DNA from 2 places in the Caldalkalibacillus salinus genome. Region 2 is predicted to be linked to the other one. Evidence: riboswitches for the same ligand, from Rfam matches in the RefSeq annotation. Region 2 holds a riboswitch; the other holds the start of a gene.
What was found. A riboswitch is a leader RNA that binds a small molecule or an ion and turns the genes downstream of it on or off. The one in region 2 is predicted to bind glycine.
Positions count from the first base shown of each region.

Region 1: another riboswitch for glycine. It lies ahead of gcvT (glycine cleavage system aminomethyltransferase GcvT); the one in region 2 lies ahead of JKM87_RS02470 (trimeric intracellular cation channel family protein).

Region 1 covers NZ_JAERVL010000001.1:96,204-106,077, forward strand. Annotated here, with positions in the region: gene JKM87_RS00405 (class I SAM-dependent methyltransferase) at 1-726, shown strand, start outside; gene JKM87_RS00410 (DUF2626 family protein) at 883-1,107, opposite strand; tRNA gene JKM87_RS00415 (tRNA-Gln) at 1,403-1,477, opposite strand; gene JKM87_RS00420 (YqzE family protein) at 1,612-1,782, shown strand; gene JKM87_RS00425 (hypothetical protein) at 1,841-2,842, opposite strand; gene JKM87_RS00430 (YqhG family protein) at 3,106-3,915, opposite strand; gene JKM87_RS00435 (DEAD/DEAH box helicase) at 3,912-5,582, opposite strand; glycine riboswitch at 5,788-5,898, shown strand; glycine riboswitch at 5,902-5,999, shown strand; gene gcvT (glycine cleavage system aminomethyltransferase GcvT) at 6,106-7,206, shown strand; gene gcvPA (aminomethyl-transferring glycine dehydrogenase subunit GcvPA) at 7,322-8,671, shown strand; gene gcvPB (aminomethyl-transferring glycine dehydrogenase subunit GcvPB) at 8,664-9,874, shown strand, end outside.
Region 2 covers NZ_JAERVL010000001.1:531,359-541,232, forward strand. Annotated here, with positions in the region: gene JKM87_RS02455 (malate synthase G) at 1-2,126, shown strand, start outside; gene JKM87_RS02460 (IclR family transcriptional regulator domain-containing protein) at 2,214-2,978, shown strand; gene JKM87_RS02465 (L-lactate permease) at 3,272-5,014, shown strand; glycine riboswitch at 5,162-5,277, shown strand; glycine riboswitch at 5,281-5,433, shown strand; gene JKM87_RS02470 (trimeric intracellular cation channel family protein) at 5,618-6,211, shown strand; gene JKM87_RS02475 (helix-turn-helix domain-containing protein) at 6,492-7,280, shown strand; gene JKM87_RS02480 (NAD(P)H oxidoreductase) at 7,326-7,901, opposite strand; gene JKM87_RS02485 (VOC family protein) at 8,071-8,484, shown strand; gene JKM87_RS02490 (DinB family protein) at 8,521-9,030, shown strand; gene JKM87_RS02495 (helix-turn-helix domain-containing protein) at 9,157-9,711, shown strand; gene JKM87_RS02500 (Na+/H+ antiporter NhaC family protein) at 9,817-9,874, shown strand, end outside.

The sequences.
Region 1 (9,874 bases), 440 kb from region 2:
GCCGACCTCAGCGACCTGACCCAGGACAGACAGGTTTTCTTTTACAGTAATGAACTCGTTGATGCCTTTCCCGTTCATGTGCTTGAACAACGTCCTGATGACAGAAGATATGAACGCTTCGTTGGCTGGGATGAAGGTCAACAACGATTGACGGAAAAATGGCTACCGTTAGAAAGGGATGATATACATCACTATCTTGATAAGCATGGCTTCAAATTATCAGAGGGACAAAAAATTGAAGTGTGTCCCGATATGTGCCAATGGCTAGCTGAAGTAACAGAGGCTGTGGAAGAAGGCATGTGGATAACGGTGGATTACGGTTATTTAACAGAAGAGTATCAGCACCCAGCAAGAAAAGACGGTACCTTATTGTGCTACGATCGTCATCAGACGGACGATCGACCTTTGGAAAGACCGGGAGAGAAGGATATAACCGCTCATGTTCACTTCGAAGTATTAAGGGATGAGGCGATAGAGCGGGGCTGGACTGAGTTAGCGTATCTCCCTCAGCATCAGTTCTTATTGCAAGCGGGAATCCTAGACCAGTACACAGAACAAGCGGGTGGGGACCCTTTTCAGAATGCGACTTTACGCAAGAATCGAGCCATCAGACAATTTGTGTCTCCAGAAGGCTTAGGGGCGACCTTCAAAGTGCTCATATTAGCAAAGGGTGCACCTGCTCAGCAAAGTTTTTCGTTTCTCAATGCGTTTAAATTTAGGCTATAGTACGACGCTATTAACAAGATGACAAATACGTAACAAAAAAAGACACGGGTGTTTCATTCCCGTGTCTTTTCTCCTGTTTTTCACTGTTTTTTCATGGTAAGCGTAATACTTAAGACGATAAGTCACCCATTCGTCCCATGGATCATGCTCTCTCCGTCACATCATAAACGTTGTGTAATATGTAAATCCAACAAAGAATAAGACGAGGTAACCAGCGAAAATATAGATATAACCTCTCTCAGAGAAATTCATATAGCTAAGGGCTAAGAATATAACGGTTTGAGCAAAAAATAATAAGGCCATTCCTTCCATATGTCCCACGAGTGCTAATATAGCGGTTACGGCCGTCCAAAATGCAAAGACGCGATACATACGTGGCATGTTGTTTTTCCTCCTTTACATCTCTCACCAGCATAGATATTCCTATTATAGATGAGTTTTTGGAGCTTGTAAACGTATATTCACAGAAGAAATAATGTCATATTTCTGAACAATCGTTGAAGCACGAAAGCACACAGGCATCCCAGTTATGAAGAACATAAGGCTGGGTATATGCTTGCTGTGTGGGTGTGTTGTGTGTGTTATCTTTAAACCGGAGGGACTTGAATGTTTTTATGTATGTTTATAGCTGTGACCACACCGGATGTGATTCCACTATTCCTTTCCAAAAAAGAAATGGCTGGGAAGACAGGATTCGAACCTGCGCATCACGGAGTCAAAGTCCGTTGCCTTACCACTTGGCTACTTCCCATCGACATTTTTTAGTATGGACGCTAACGCGGAATATATACACAAAAAACAAAGATTAATTCAAGCCCCACAGGATAAATCATGATGAGGGTGGCAAAAATATAAATAAGTAGCTAGGAAAGGATGTGTCTCTGTATGTCTTTTCAAGACCTGGTCAAATTTATGACCCAGGAGTTCGTTCAATACATGGATACACCAAGAGACGAGCGACTGAGGCAGAAGTCAAAAAACAAACAAAAAAACTGGAGTCAACAGTGGTTTGGGGTTATCCCAACCGCTATCAGTATGTTATTTAAACGTCATTAACTTTAAGGGTGATGGAGACTTAGCGTATCGCCCTCATGGTCAAAATCATGCCTTGACCTTATTTAGTATCAGTCTCAATGGACGTAAGATACTGTAACCCTAAGTAGCGAATACCTGCATCCTCTAAACCAACGAATAACGTCATAGGCTGTTCCGTTCTCTCTTTTAAGTGAGTGGGACCCTGGTCCAGATGGGGCGTCCCTTTTTCCCAAACATGAAAGCCAACGACATCATATATCGCTCTAACTTGAGGTAGGATATAAGTGTCTAAATAAGTCACCGTATTAATCGTTGCATCAAATATAGCGGCATCGGTGACCGTATGGTGTATGTCATGCTGTGATAAGTCCTCTTTGTCAACTTCATCCATTGGGGAGCCGTTTATATCGCTTACGGAACCCGATATTTTAGCCATACTAGTCCCTTGGTCTTTGTCCACACGGTGTACCTTCTGTAAAAGGTCAACCTTAGCGCCCTTTGGTTTATCCACAACGATATCCGTTTCAATATGTTCATAAGCCTCATGCGTGAAGAAATCATGTAGGACGTTATCTACCTCATATCCCCAAAACAGCCCAGCATAAAGGATAGGCCCTGAAGATTCGTAAGGCTCTTCTAACCAACCTTGGAGTGACTGTTGGTATTGTTGACCGTATTCCATTAAGACAAATTCATGATGATCGTCATCTGCTTGTCCGACGATCAGATAACCAACTTCCTGACCTTTATTCACCAACAGTACGACCCATTGGCGACTCCCTGGCCCCATTGGGTACGAATCCCAATTTGCCTGCTTCCAGCTCGTAAACTGCTCATCTTGATGGGCGATCTGATCAATCCACTCCTTAACTTGTTGTTCAAATCTATCCTCCCAAGGTCCTTGAACTGTATGAGTGTCTTGAATGAATGGCGCTGTTTCTTCAGTGGTGACTGGCTCCTCTATCCCTACTTGATCTTCTTCGTCAACGGTCTGTGATACAACAGCGTGGGGGACGAAGATGATACCTAGAATGAGAATGCCTATAAAAAAACTGATGGCAAAGCGTGGTTGGCTCATCATGAGTTCCGTCACTCCTTCTCATTTCAATCTTTCATACGTTAAAAACAATGCGCTAAAAAACAAAAAACTCCTGTCACGCATCATAGCTGTATCACAGCTGAATAGGGTAGGACAGGGGGCGCATGACAGGAGGGGGAGAAAAACAAAGTACTGGCAAGAACACATGGCTGTTGTCTGTTTAACTTACCAGTGTATGCTCATTGTATCGCGTTTATGTTCAATTTCTTGTAACTCCATGTCGGGTGAGATTACACTATTTAGCACTAGTTTTCTCGAAACATCGTTATTGGGTGGGTTTGGAGGTAGATGTAGCCGACATTTATCGGGTTCACTTCTATCCGTGGACGGTAATATTCTACCTCCTCTAATCTCGTATCTAGAGTCGCGCGTGTCTCTTCACTAGCATTTTCAAAGAAAGAAGTAATCAGCCCACGCTCTTCATCAAGACGCTTATTCGCTTCTTCGGCCCATGTCGTATCCTGGCTCTCTAAAAAGTCGTTAATATGGTCTTCAATGCGTTGAATAGCAGAGTTTAAGGAGAAGATGGGCCGTAGCGTGAAATGATAATCAGGAATCTTTGGAGATAACGCGTAATGTTCTATTGCTTTGTCAAACTGAGTCATCATTTCTCCGTTAAATAAATTAAAACCTAAGGGATAATAAATATCTTTTTTTTGGTCGCTGATAAAGGAAATGCGATAATTGATGAACAACCAGGGAATCAGCCCTTGTGTACGCCTCGATTGATCAACAACTTCGTACAAGCGAATGAAGCTACCGTTCTTCTTCGCTGATTGAAAGATTTGGTGTAGACGCCAGCAACCGAACTTAATCAGTTCACCGCGCACGTGATCGGGTACATTTTCATCGTCTAGTACGAAGGTCAGTTGCTGTGGTTGAGGTTCGGCGCCCGTTTTCTCTACAAACATCCAATAATAAGGACGGTTGGTAATTTCTTTGTCTACATCCACCGTAAGCTGTGCCCGGATATAAGTCGGGTCCTGTTCTAGAATCGTACATCCTGTTTCACGGAAAAAGCGCTCGATATAAGTGTACATCTCTGATTGATTCATGGTAACGATAACTCCCCTCGATCCCCTTGATCCGTTTTGCTTTGTTTGACATCCTCTTGAATGCTCTGGATATACTGTGTAAAGTTTTCTAGCTTAATTTCAACCTCTTTGTTTGAATCAGACTCTAAAAAGATATCCGTTAGGCTATCTTCGATGGAGTGCTTGAGCTTCATCTTGTCGATAATTTCGTCCAGCTCTCCAATGACCATCTCAAAGAGATTAATTTTCTCATAAAGAAGAAATAGTATATATTCTTCAATCGTCCCTTTGGTGGACAGGTTGTATATATGCACGTCTCGATTTTGGCCTAAGCGGTGTATTCTACCGATACGTTGCTCCACGCGCATGGGGTTCCAGGGCATGTCATAATTGATAATGTGGTTGCAGAACTGCAAGTTAATGCCCTCTCCACCAGCCTCAGTGGCGATCAGGACTTGAGCTCTTTGCTGGAATAATTCTGTCATCCAATCTTTTTTATTACGTTTGAATCCCCCTCTGAATGGGACAGACGTAATGCCATTTTCATATAGGACTCTTTGTAAATAGTCCTGCGTCGCACGATAACCAGTGAAAACAATGACTTTATCGTCAATCTGCTTAATCAATTCCATCATTTTTTCAGCCTTAGAGTGTGTATTGATGGCTTTAATCAAGCTCATTAAGTCCCATATTTTTTGTCTCATGGGTGAGTCTGGCGCACTCTTCTGATACATTTGATAGAGCGTGAGGAACGTGGCTTCGCGACTGCTACAAATTTCCCTTTGTAACGTAATTAAAGAAAAGGCGTTGCTAGCCCCGTTAGTTTGTTTATATTTTTCTCGTACAAACGAGGTCACTGCATTGTAAAGTTTACGTTCAGGCTCAGATAAGTCGAGCTGGATATTATTCACATAGCGTTTCGTGAAGGCAATGTCCCCATCCTTACGCATGTTGCGAATCATGACTTTTTCCAACAGGGCATGCAGTTGCTCGTTGTTCTTAGACTCTCTTTTACCTTTGACATAGTTTTTACTGAAGGAAGCTGTGTTCCCCAATATGCCTGGGCGAAGTAGAGAGACGAGATTAAATAGCTCTTGTATCTCGTTCTGTACCGGCGTGGCCGTTAAGAGTAAGCAATATTTCTTTTTCAATTGGTTCATGAATTCGTAGTTTTTAGATTTGCTATTCTTTAATTTATGAGCTTCATCCACGATGATCATGTCGTAGTCCTGCTCTAGTACATGATCGCGATGCGGAGGTCGCTTAGCCGTATCCATTGAAGCCACTAGAATGTCGTACTGCTTCCACATGTATTCTTTTTTTTGTGCCATAGCTGGGATGGCAAACTTTTGTGTCAGCTCCCTTGTCCACTGTATGACCAGTGAGGCAGGGACTAAGATTAAGGCTTTCTTTACGAGTCCACGCACCATATACTCTTTTAAGATCAGGCCAGCCTCTATCGTTTTTCCGAGTCCTACTTCATCGGCCAATATTGCTTTGCCATGCATGTCCGTGATCACTTTTTTAGCCGCTTCAACCTGATGGGGGAACGGCTCTAACTGAGGGAGATGACGAAGACATTCGAGCGTGTCGAAATCCGAGATCATTAAGCTTTTTTCTGCCTGTAAAGCGAGATCAAATAACGCTTGTTTATCCCAGGGGCCATCGTTTTTTATTTTATGCTGCATTTCAGGTAACCACTCGTGATTAAAATGCACTGGAATATTCACGCTAACACACCCTTTATTCAAAGTTTTTGTCTTCTGTTCGGCCTGGGCTTCATGCGCTTAAAAAGAAGTGGAAATCGCAAGAGAATAATGATAGGATAGAACTGTGAAAAATTTGACGTTTAATGTCTAGTATGGTCAAGAAAAGTAAATTGAATACGGGCGAATGATTGTAAGGGGAGAGACTGCGAAAGGCCATCCATACCTTATCGTAGCGCCGAAGGAGCAAGCCCTCATAAGGGGTGAATCTCTCAGGCAAAAAGACTCTTACAGGACGCACCTCTGGAGAGCGCCTCCTTAAAGAGGCCACCAAAGGGGAAACCCTACTGTTGACAGTCATTGCTTCATAGGGGTAACTCTCAGGTACAACGGACAGAGTATACACTTGGATACAATGTATACGTCTGTCCTTTTCTTTTGTCTTGATTTTGACCATTAAAAAGCTAAGTGAATACATATATTCATCCTATTTGGAGGTGTAAGAATGGCAGAATTAAAGCGTACTCCTCTGTATCCGGTTTATGAAACATACGGGGCCAAAACGGTTGACTTTGGCGGCTGGGAGCTACCTGTACAGTTTTCTAGTATCAAGGAAGAACACCATGCTGTCCGTACAACAGCAGGGTTGTTTGACGTCTCGCACATGGGTGAGGTTGCAGTAAAAGGACCTGACGCTTTTAGCTACCTACAGAAGATGCTCACCAACGACGTGTCAAAACTCGTGGATGGTAAAGCACAGTACACGATTATGTGCTACCCAGACGGAGGGACAGTGGATGATCTCATTCTGTACAAAAAAGCAGACCATGATTACTTAATCGTCATCAACGCGGCGAATATTGACAAAGACGTTGAGTGGCTACAGAAGCATGTTGAAGGTGATGTGGAAGTAGAAGATGTCTCTCATCAATACGCACAGGTGGCCATGCAGGGTCCTGTAGCAGTAGACGTCTTACAACAGTTAACGGACGAAGACCTGAGCGCCATTACATTCTTTAAGTTCAAAGATCATGTTCAATTAGCCGATGTCAATGTTCTCATGTCACGTACCGGTTACACCGGTGAAGATGGGTTTGAAATTTACGTGGCACCGGAAGATGCGCCCCACCTATGGGAAGAGATTCTCAAAGCGGGTGAAGACAAAGGGGTTATCCCATGTGGTTTAGGGGCAAGAGATACGTTGCGTTTTGAAGCTAAACTACCGTTATATGGGCAAGAGATAACAGCCGATATCTCACCGATTGAAGCGGGACTCGGCTTCGCTGTCAAAACGAACAAATCGGAAGACTTTATCGGTAAGGATGTATTAAAAGAACAGAAAACGAATGGTGCACCAAGAAAACTAGTGGGTATTGAGATGATTGAACGTGGTATCCCTCGTCACGGTTACCCCGTGTACGTGGAAGATAATCAAATAGGAACAGTCACTTCAGGGACTCAATCTCCAACGCTGAAAAAAAACGTAGGCCATGCGCTCTTAGATCAAGCATACACAGAGATAGGGCAAGAAGTATCTGTGCATATTCGAAACAAACAAGTTAAGGCCCAAGTGGTACAGACACCATTTTATAAAAGACAGAAGTAACCTTTGAAACGGGTTACTGTCATGCTAATGACAGAAAGCCCTGAGCAAGCCATAGGTTAACCTTTTGCCACGGTGAGAGAGACCGTCGCAAGCAGACAAAGAGGAGGGGTTATGGATGAAGCATCGTTATCTACCAATGACAGACGTCGATCAACGAGAGATGTTAGAAGACATCGGCGTCTCTTCAATAGAAGACTTATTTGACGATATTCCTAAAGATATTCGTTACAACGGAGAAATGAATATATCCGCTTTAGATGAAACAGCATTGACACGTTATATGATGCAGCTCGCTAACAAGAATGCTGATACGTTGACGTTCACGTCCTTCTTAGGGGCAGGCGCCTATGATCATTACATCCCTAGTGTTGTGAATCATGTGATCTCCCGTTCAGAATTCTATACGGCTTATACGCCATATCAGCCGGAAATCAGCCAAGGGGAGCTTCAGGCCATATTCGAGTTCCAAACGATGATATGTGAGCTGACGGGCATGGACGTCGCCAACTCCTCTATGTACGATGGCCCAACGGCCTTAGCCGAAGCGGCAGCGATGGCCTCCGGGATCGGCAAGCAGAAAAAAATCGTCGTTTCTGAAGCTGTACACCCTGAAGCACGAGCGATCATCCACACTTCAGCTCAAGGTTTGGGCTTAGATGTAGTAGAAGTACCCGTTCGAGCTGGCGTAACGGACCTTGTTGCTCTAGATCAAGCGGCTGATGAAGAGACGGCAGCGGTTCTCGTTCAGTATCCGAATTTCTTTGGGCACCTAGAGGATCTAGCACAAGTAGAACGAATTGCCCATAAACACAAGGGATTAATGGTCGTCAGTGCTAATCCGCTAGCCTTGGGTACATTACAGCCCCCAGGTGCGTTCGGTGCGGACGTTGTGGTTGGCGATGCACAGCCGTTTGGCATCCCTACAGCATACGGTGGACCCCATTGCGGCTACTTCGCAGTGAGAAAGAAATTGATGCGTAAAATTCCGGGTCGTTTAGTGGGGCAAACGAAAGATGACACAGGTCAAAGAGGATTTGTATTAACGCTTCAAGCCCGTGAACAGCATATCCGCCGTGAAAAAGCGACTTCTAACATCTGCTCTAACCAGGCTTTAAACGCGATTGCAGCTTCGGTGGCCATGACAGCCTTAGGTAAAAATGGTGTGCAGGAAATGGCCATGCAAAACATCCAAAAAGCGCAGTACGCTAAAAAGCAATTGCAAGGCATTAACGGGGTGGAGATTCCTTATGATCAGCCATTTTTCAATGAGTTTGTCATTAAACTTAATCGATCAGTGGAAGATGTCAATCTCGCGCTACTTGATAAAAAAATGATAGGTGGCTACGACCTCGGTCGAGATTATCCAGATATGGAAAATCACATGCTGATTGCCGTAACGGAAATGAAAACGAAAAACATGATTGACCAATTTGTACAGGAATTGGAGGCGATCCTTCATGTCTAACAGCAATGAGAAGGCACTCATTTTTGAAATGAGTAAAGAAGGGCGTATAGCGCACAGTTTACCGCAAAATGACGTGCCGGAAACGGATGTCACTGATGTGATCCCGCCCGAACTACTTCGTGAGACACCTGCAGAGTTACCTGAGGTGTCAGAGCTCCAACTCATGCGTCACTATACAGCGTTATCAACACGTAATCATGGTGTCGATAGTGGGTTTTACCCTCTCGGTTCCTGTACGATGAAATATAATCCAAAGATCAATGAAGACGTTGCCAGGTATCCTGGTTTTTCTCGTATTCACCCGTACCAGCCTGAAGAAAGTGTGCAGGGCGCCCTAGAAGTGCTCTACTATCTACAAGAAGACCTCAAGGAAATAACGGGGATGGATGAAGTGACATTACAACCCGCAGCTGGGGCACAAGGTGAATGGTCTGGATTAATGATGATTCGCAAATATCATGAATCGCGAGGCGAAGGGGAGCAACGTACCAAGGTCATAATCCCAGACTCAGCACACGGCACAAATCCGGCCAGTGCGTCTGTTGCAGGTCTTGAAACGATAACGGTCGCTTCTAACGAAAAAGGGCTAGTAGACCTTGATGCGCTCCGTGAAGCGGTGGGCGCAGATACAGCAGCGCTCATGCTCACAAATCCGAATACGTTAGGGTTATTTGAAGAAGAGATTACTGAGATCGCACAGATTGTTCATGAAGCGGGCGGCCTCCTATACTACGATGGTGCAAATGCGAACGCCATTTTAGGTATCGCGCGCCCTGGTGATATGGGCTTTGACGTCGTACACCTTAACTTGCATAAAACATTCACCACGCCACATGGCGGTGGGGGACCAGGCGCAGGGCCCGTTGGTGTGAAGCAGGCACTGATCCCATTCTTACCTAAGCCGGTTTTACGGAAGGAAAACGACCGCTATACGTTCGACCATGATCGTCCAGAGTCTATCGGTCGAGTGAAGGCATTCTATGGTAACTTCGGGATACTCGTTCGTGCCTACACGTATATCCGAACGATGGGAGGAGAGGGATTACGTCAGGTTTCTGAGCAGGCCGTCTTAAATGCCAATTATATGCTGCGTAAGCTAGAGAACCATTATGACGTCCCATTCAAACAACATTGTAAGCACGAGTTCGTTTTATCAGGCAAACGTCAGAAGAAACTAGGCGTCAGAACATTAGATATCGCAAA
Region 2 (9,874 bases):
TACCAGGGAGCGGGGTAGACCAAGCTCAGTTTTGGCAACGATTTGAAGCCCTAGTACGCGAGTTAACCCCCATTAATAAAAAGCTTTTACAGCGGCGGGAAGAGATACAAAACAAGCTTGATGCTTGGCACAAAGCAAACCAGGGCCAGGTTCAAGACGAGGCGTATCGGTCATTTTTAAAGGAAATCGGCTATCTCGAACCGGATGTTGAGGGTTTTGAGATCACCACATCCAATGTGGATGACGAAATAGCGAAACAAGCAGGACCGCAGCTGGTCGTTCCTGTCAACAATGCACGTTACGCTTTAAATGCGGCCAATGCTCGCTGGGGGAGTCTGTATGATGCGTTGTATGGCACAGATGTCATTAGTGAGGAGAACGGAGCAGACAGAACGACGTCCTATAACCCTACGAGAGGTGACAAAGTGATCACCTACGCACGCCAATTTTTAGACGAGATTTTCCCTTTACAATCAGGCTCCCACAAGGATGCACAGCAATATGCCGTCAAGGAAGGCACTTTACAGGTCACTTTAGATGACCAATCGACAGTGAAACTCGAAGATGAATCTGCATTTAAGGGCTATCAGGGGGAGAGCGATTACCCAACGGCAATCTTATTAAAGAACAATGGCCTGCACATTGATATACAAATCGATCGCACACACCCTATCGGGCAATCCGACAAAGCCGGAGTCAAAGATATCCTGATGGAATCGGCCTTGACGACGATAATGGACTGTGAGGACTCTGTCACCGCTGTAGACGCAGAAGATAAAGTGGGGGTTTATCGGAACTGGTTAGGCCTGATGAAAGGGAATCTCACATGTACGTTTGCCAAAGGAAATAAAGAGGTCACGAGAAAACTCAACCCTGACCGCACGTATACATTGATAGACGGATCAACGCTGACGCTTCCGGGACGTTCACTGATGTTTGTTCGAAATGTTGGTCACCTCATGACCAACAATGCGGTGCTAGATCACAACGGTGAGGACATACAGGAAGGGATCCTAGATGCCGTTGTGACAAGTCTTATTGCTAAGCATTCACTGCTGGAAGGTCAGAGCACCTATCAGAATTCAAGGGAAGGCGCCGTGTACATCGTCAAACCGAAGATGCACGGGTCTGACGAAGTGCAGTTCGCCAACCTCCTCTTTGACCGCGTGGAGGATATGCTCGGATTAGATAGACATACGCTGAAAATTGGTGTGATGGATGAAGAGCGTCGCACCTCTTTAAACTTAAAGGCGTGTATCAAACAGGTGAAAGAGAGAGTGGTGTTTATCAACACCGGTTTTCTAGATCGGACGGGTGATGAAATTCACACATCCATGGTAGCAGGGCCCGTCATACGGAAGAATGACATGAAGACATCGAAGTGGCTTCAGAGCTATGAAGCCTCTAATGTCAATATCGGGTTACAGAGCGGCTTTAGAGGGCGAGCGCAAATCGGTAAAGGCATGTGGGCTATGCCTGATCTTATGGCGGACATGATGAAGCAAAAGATAGGCCAACTCCATGCGGGGGCCAATACAGCTTGGGTCCCTTCACCGACGGCGGCCACTTTACACGCGCTCCATTATCATCAAGTCGATGTCCATGAAGTACAAGAAACTCTCGTCAACCCCGACCAAGATTATCGCAGAGAGCTTTTAGACATCCCTCTCGCCACTGAAACAAACTGGTCCAGTGATGAAATACAAGAGGAGTTAGACAATAACGCCCAAGGCATATTAGGCTACGTGGTACGCTGGGTGGCGCTCGGCATCGGGTGCTCGAAGGTCCCTGACATTAATCACGTCGCGCTCATGGAAGATCGGGCGACATTACGTATTTCTAGCCAACACATGGCAAACTGGTTACAGCATGGCATCGTCACAAAAAAACAGGTGCTTGACACGCTTAAGCGTATGGCCAAAGTCGTAGATGAACAAAACGCGGGTGACCCAGCCTACCAGCCCATGTCCCTCGATTATGAACGATCCATCGCTTTTCAAGCCGCCTGTGACCTCGTATTCAAAGGTGCTGAGCAGCCTAACGGCTATACAGAGCCCATTCTGCATCAGAGAAGACTTGAAGCAAAGCAAAGAGCAGCAGAACAACGGTCATCATCGTTTAGCTAAGTGTCGTCCTTAAGTGTAGTATCTAGTATGACTTCTTTTGTCACACTGTTGGACGAAGCACCACATAAAGCAGGGAGATGAACACTTGTGCCAAGAGAGAATATGGTTAAGTCCGTAGGTCGAGCGCTAGATATCGTTTATCTCATCAGCTTGAAAAAAGAGGGCCTAGGTGTCACAGACATTGCCAATCAGATGGATATTAATAAGAGCTCCGTATATCGTCTTTTATCCACACTCGTACAATACGGCTATATTGAGCAGGATACGGAGACAGGAAAATACAAACTGGGTTATACATGCTTGGAACTCAGTGCGAGTCTATTAGAATCGATCGACTTAAGAGCGGAAGCCCAACCCTACTTAAGGAAGCTAGAAGAGGAAACGAATGAAGTGATTCACCTTGTGGTTTACGATCAAGGGGAAGTGGTTTACATCGAGAAGCTAGAGGGCAATGAAACCCTGCGTATGCATTCCAAGGTCGGCAAGCGGGCGCCCATGCATTGTACCTCGGTCGGTAAGGCTATCCTTGCCCATCTGCCGCCCCAGGCTGTCATAGATATTCTAGAGAGAAAAGGCATGCCTAAGCATACCGAGTATACGATGATCGATAAGGATGCGTTTATCAAAGCGTTAATAGAGGTAAAAAAGCAAGGCTACGCACTAGATTTAGAAGAGAATGAATACGATATTCGCTGTATCGCTGTCCCCATTTTTGATCATGCTAGGCATGTCATCGGTGCCGTTAGCGTATCAGGTCCCTCTGTGAGAATGACTCATGATAGACTTGAGCAGCTACAGCCTTTGATGATTGAAACCGGTCAACACATTTCTAAGAGACTTGGTTTAAGGTAAGCTCGAGAGCTAGCGTTGTCCCGAACGACGCTAGTTTTTTTATACAGGTCACCAGAAGAGCTAGTACTAATGTTAAGGCCAGGTGCATACAACATAATAAGGCATCATGGCGTGATCACGATTATCCAGTACTCATTTACCGCTTACATTTTTCTAAAAATTCAAAAAGTGGTGGTCGTGTAGGGTGGCTTCATAATGAGTCAACTTGTGCGACGAGGAAGAAACGAGGTTTCTTCATAACAAACAAAGGAAAGGATGTTTGACATGTTCAATGAGAAAGGAGCGTTTGACTTATGAGTACGGGAATGTTGGCTTTCTTATCACTTCTACCGATTTTAGTGGTGGCTATTTTTCTTGTCGGGCTCAGGTGGCCGGCAAGTAAAGCGATGCCGATTTCATATGTGGTCGCTGTTTTACTTGCCCTTTTTGTATGGCAAGTACCCGGGGCGAATGTAGCTGCCGCTTCAATCAATGGTCTCGTGGTAGCTGGTACTTTACTGTACATTATCTTCGGGGCTATATTACTCCTGAATACATTGCAGGAAAGCGGCGGTCTTAAAACCATCCGCCGAGGGTTTACCGATATCTCACCAGACCGGCGTATACAAGTCATTATTATTGCTTGGTTGTTCGGTTCTTTCATTGAAGGGTCGGCTGGGTTCGGGACGCCGGCAGCGGTAGCGGTCCCATTACTGGTCGGGTTAGGATTCCCAGCCATGGCCGCTGTCGTTTCAGGCATGTTAATCCAAAGTACACCGGTGTCATTTGGTGCTGTAGGAACTCCGATTCTAGTCGGTGTCCAATCGGGGTTAGACCAAGCCGGGATTACAGACAACCTACTCGTCTTAGTGACGGATATCGGAGCAAAAGTGGCCCTGCTTCATATGGTGGTCGGCACCTTGGTCCCCTTAATTGTCGTCGCCTTCATGACGAGATTTTTTGGCAAAAATAAGTCTTTCTCAGAAGGGGTTAAGGTGTGGAAATTTGCCTTGTTTGCTGCCTTTGCGATGACCCTTCCTTATCTCATTGTGGCTAACGTCTTAGGTCCTGAATTTCCTTCCCTGGTCGGTGGTTTAGTGGGGCTCTTAATCGTCGTGACGGCTGCTAAAAAAGGTTTCCTCATGCCATCGAAAGAGGAAGCGTGGGACTTCGAAGCGAGATCGAAGTGGGACCCCGAATGGACGGGAAGTATTGAAATTAAAGATATTGCTCATAAAAGCGGGCACATGAGTATGGTTCGAGCGTGGTCCCCTTATATCCTTGTAGGGTTGTTTCTCGTGTTAACCAGATTAGAATCCCTTCCGTTTTTAGAGTGGATGCAGGCTTGGACGGTGTCTATCCCCAACATGTTTGGGACAGAGATTAGTGCCAGTTTTCAACCACTATACTTACCGGGGACGATTTTTGTGATCGTATCACTCATCACCTACTTTGTTCACGGTATGAGTGTAAGCGCATACAAGAAAGCGTGGGCTCAATCCGGTCAAACGATGATTGCAGCGTCCACAGCCCTTATATTTACCGTCCCCATGGTGCAAGTGTTCTTAAATTCTGGTGGGGGTGCAGCAGGCTTTGAGGGCATGCCGATTGAGCTGGCCAACGGTGTGGCCGCTCTGGCCGGTGAATACTGGCCTCTGTTCTCATCCTTTATCGGAGGCTTGGGCGCCTTTATAGCAGGGAGTAACACCATCAGTAATATGATGTTTTCACTCTTTCAGTATGACGTTGGTTCTCAGATTGGGGTAGACCCGACATGGATTGTGGCGCTTCAAGCGGTTGGGGGTGCAGCAGGAAACATGATCTGTGTGCATAATGTTGTCGCAGCGTCGGCCGTTGTCGGCTTAGTGGGTAAGGAAGGCGCCGTTATTAGAAAAACGTTAATCGCGTTCCTCTATTATGCACTGATGGCCGGTTCGATCGGGTACGCCATCGTCTGGTATGCACAAAAAGGTTTATTCAATATTGGGTCCGGCATCGCTGTAGCCATGGCCATCGTTGCTATCTATATCATAGCGACTAATCATAAAAGAGTTTAGCAGATGTAGGAGGATAAGATTAGGGCGCATACGAGTAGAGGGTGAGGCTCATCAGTATCTATCAAACAAAAATATTAAATTATTGATTGACAAACCAAGCCTTACTCCCATAGTATAAATTGAGTGAAGAAAAAAGAATACGAGCGGATGATAACTGTGGGAGAGTACGAGTGGACGGCTAGTGTTGCCCATTCGTCGCCGAAGGAGCAAATCTCTAAAAGATAAGAGATGAATCTCTCAGGTCAACAGACTACAGTTGGACGCAGCTCTGGAGAGTGCTTGTGAACAGTTTAATGAGCTGACTCGCAAGCCACCCAAGGGGTAGGCCTTTTACGATGGTTTGTCAATGATCATGGTTCACATATAGCAGATGATGTGAGACCATATAAAAGGCTAAACTTTCAGGTCAAAGGACAGAGAAAAGGGTTCATGAATGTGATGATGACACCTTTTTTTCTGTCCTTTTTTGCGCTTTTATTTAATATCAAAATCATACCGTTGTGAAAACAGAGGTTTTATCTAGTGGTGGTGTCCGACTTAACAAATTTTCTTTGAAGGTTGCGATAACACGATAATCATTCAACAGCTGAGGAGGTTTGTACCATGGTTTGGGATGTATTGAATGTGATAGGAACGATCGCTTTTGCTATGAGTGGCGCACTTGTAGCCATGGAGGAAAAGTATGACATTGTGGGCATTTATATTTTAGGGTTTATCACCTCCTTTGGTGGAGGCGCCATTAGGAATTTATTTATCGGGATTCCGATTACAGAGTTATGGCAGCAAACAACCCTATTTACCATCGCAATAATCACAGTCACTGTTATTTTTGTTCTACCGCGTCATATTATGGGCCATTTACGCAAATGGCATATTCTTGATGCTGTCGGATTATCTGCCTTTGCTATTCAGGGGGCTATGCACGCCTTAGCGATAGAGCTCCCGTTAGTAGCCATTATGTTTGCAGCCGCTATTACAGGTGCGGGTGGGGGGATCCTGCGTGATGTTCTTGCCCAGCGTAAGCCTTTTGTACTGAAACAAGATATTTACGTGTTATGGGCTGTCTTAGCTGGTTTCGTTATTGGCATGGGTTGGGCCACTGCACCTTATCAGTTGTATCTCTTGTTCGGATTCATCGTCTGCTTAAGATTAGTATCCGTTAAGCACCAGTGGGCACTCCCCACACGAGCCGTTTAACGGCTATAACAGAGGCTAGAGTACAATTGACCACGTCACCGTCTAAGAGTCATTAATCAGAAAGGATAGCAGAATAAACATCAATATATATTTGATTTGGATATGTTTCTCGGAAGGAGTTGTAACCCTTTTATCGAACATATCTATATAACTCATTAATCAGTTTTATATCTGAACGGAAAGTGGGGCAAGACAGCGTCACGATCCGTTCTCATCTGTTTATCTTTTTGTGCTTTTATGTTTCATACAACATGTTCGGTATAAAAGGTGGCGTATAACAGTGAAAGGTCCCTATCCAGAAATACAGGCCGTGATCGCTTATATCCATGAGCAGATACACGAGCCGCTTGCCCTTCAGGATTTAGCTAAGTATGCGGGCTACAGTCCGTACCATTTTTCACGTATCTTCAAAGAGCAAATCGGCTTGTCTCCGCTATATTACGTGTCCGCCTTACGTTTACAAAAAGCGAAAGATTTACTTCTACAAACCAACCTGAGTGTACGGGATATTGGACTAGAGATTGGGCAACAAAGCTTAGGTACATTTACCACTCGTTTTACGGATAGAGTGGGTGTATCACCTGCACACTTCAGACAGTCCCAATTACAGACGGATCAACAACTACGTTCTCTACAAAATCTCACCAGATGGCATGCGCAAAAGCCCCATCATGATCCCACGATTGAAGGGACGATTCATACGGAGACGCCTTTTAAGGGGATAGTATTTGTTGGATTGTTTGCTAAGCCCATTCCGGAAGGGTTACCTTTGTATGGCACCATCGTTTCTTCTGAAGGCCACTTTGTGCTTCCTCATGTCCAACCAGGAACTTACTACTTGATGGCCACCTCAGTCAGTTGGGGGATGCACGCCAAGGATATCCTGCTCCCTCATCAGACACTGAGAGGACGTTCAAGATCACCGATTACGGTTAAACCTACGGGTAAGGTCCCACATCAGAACGTCACCCTTCATCCACCAAGATTAGGAGACCCCCCCATCTTAATATCACTGCCACTACTTATGTCTAGATTTCTAAGTCGGTTTAACCATGGACAGCAAATATAATTTTATATGGAAAAGTTTATCTACTTGAAAATTAAACATAGGCGCTTAAGCTTTAGGATAATTTAACCCTAGCTTGTACGCTTGTGTTAATAGGTCTTCAATGTGCTCCTGTGTCGGATGTATCGTTTGGTAAAACAATTCAAACTTTGAACTTTTAATACCGACATAATCTGCTAAGCCAACATTAAAATAATGTGTCATCATGTCATCGTAATGACGTTTCGTAAATCGCTCTACAGGCGCGCCTGCTAAACTTAACCACAACACGTGCTCATGTTGAAGTTTGTTCGGGCCATAGGCGAAACCATAGTTGAAGACACGGTCGATGTACCCCTTGAGCATGGCTGGCATACTCCACCACCACAGAGGAAAAACAAAGGCTAGTGCATCATGTTCCGCTATGCGAGTCATTTCTTTTTCAACCTCAGGTGAGAAGTGTTGGACGTCTGCGGACCAATCTGGCTCATCCGCCTCCCATAATACCGGGTCAAAACCACTACGGTAGAGATCTAAGACCTCGGTTTTGTGCCCTGCATCCTCTAGTCCCTTTACCAATCGGCTGGCCACAGAGAATGTGAGAGAATCTGTTCTGGGATGAGTCACGATCGTTAATACTTTCATTTCAACCACTCCTTCCATTTTTTACATCTCTTCTTAGTTTACTACGACTCTCTACATGTTCATAGTATAACCGCTCAAAAACGCAATTCAGAAGAAATCTGTCTTTCGCGGTAGTGCTAGAATTAATATTGAAGTACAGAGTAAATAAAAATAAAGGAGGACTAAAACGATGGCGTTACAAGCGGACAAGATTTTTGTTAATTTACCGGTCAAGGATTTAGAGAAAACGAAAGCATTTTACTCCAGTGTGGGGTTTGCCTTTAATCCTCAATTTTCAGATAATAAAGCGGCGTGTATGGTGATTAGTGATCATAACTACGCCATGTTACTTCTTGAGGAGTACTTTCAGACGTACACAAAGAAGGAGATATCTGATGCAACAACGAGTACCGAAGCCATCTTAGCGATAACGGCTGAAAGTAGGGAGCAAGTAGATGAGATTGTAAACAGGGCATTGGCAGCGGGTGGAAAGCATTCAATGGACCCACAAGATCACGGCTTCATGTATGGTTGGAGCTTCCAGGACCTAGATGGTCATATGTGGGAAGTCATTTATATGGATGAAAGTGCCGTTCATTCTTAATGGCACTCGTCAAAATATTAAACTGGAGGGATACGAATGAACAAAACGGTGACGTTAAGTGACTTACTGTTAAAAGAGTTTAAGCATGAAGTAAACACCTCACGACGAGTACTTGAGTGTATACCCGAAGACAAATTATCTTGGGCGCCACACGAAAAGTCTATGACAATGGGACAACTCGGTTATCATATTGCTGTTATCCCTGGTGTCCTCACAGAACTTTTCACCGAACAAATGCTTGAACTGCCTGATGTTACCTTTCCACAACCCCAATCACTTTCCGAGATTCTATCAGCTCTAGATCAGGGTGAAACAGCATCAATCGAGAGGCTATCCTCATGGGATGATGATGATTTACAAGCAGTATGTCAATTAACACAAAAGGGAGAACCCTTTTTCACTGAATCGAGATATTTCATGCTCCGCTCAGTGATGCTCAATCACTGGTTTCACCATAGAGGACAACTCGTCGTATACCTGCGTCTATTAGATATACCTGTTCCTGCTGTCTATGGGCCAAGTGCAGACGAAGACCCCAGTCTTTAATCGCCATTTCTTACTATATGAATAAAATATCTCAGGCTCCTTTGCCAATCTGTTCAATAAACGATAATATAGAGAAGAAAACAAGGAAACTTTTAATAGTTGATAAGCTATAGCCAACCAAGTGAGATGATGAATCGTATGGACATTGGTGCAAAAGTGAAGACCCTAAGATCCGAAAAAGGCTATACCCTACGGGAGTTTGCTGAGCAATGTAAGCTTTCTCCTAGTTTGGTCAGTCAGGTGGAGCGTAACGCGACAAGCCCCTCCATCCAGACGCTGATCAAAATGGGAGAAGTCTTAGGCATTCCCGTGGGCCGCTTTTTTGAAGAGGCAGAAGAAGCACGGAAACAAAGTGTTGTGCGTAGGGAGCAGAGGAGAAAGCTCGAACTTCCTGATCATATCCCCGTATACGAGTTGTTAACGCCCGCTCACATGGATGGTGACGTACGGTTGTTACGTGTGGTGCTTGAGGCTGGTCAGTACTCATCTTCGGAAAAGGTCGAACACCACGACACAGAGACATGCTATGTGTTGAGTGGGGAAGTACACGTTGTTTTTCCTCATACGGAACAAAGGTTATACGCAGGGGATACGATATCGTTTCGCTCGACAACGCCTCACCAGTTTTATAATCCCGGGCTAACGCAAACAGAGTTACTTCTGGTGATCTCATCTTTATAGCAACTTTTATTAGGAATCTTTTCATATAGAAGGTTCCTATTTTTGTGATCTTTTTGTACAATAAAATTAAACAATGTACAATATTTATATACAGGAGGGGTGTGCTTGAAGCGAGCCATACTCACTTTCGTCTATTTGCTGGGAAGTATTGTCACCTCTGCTA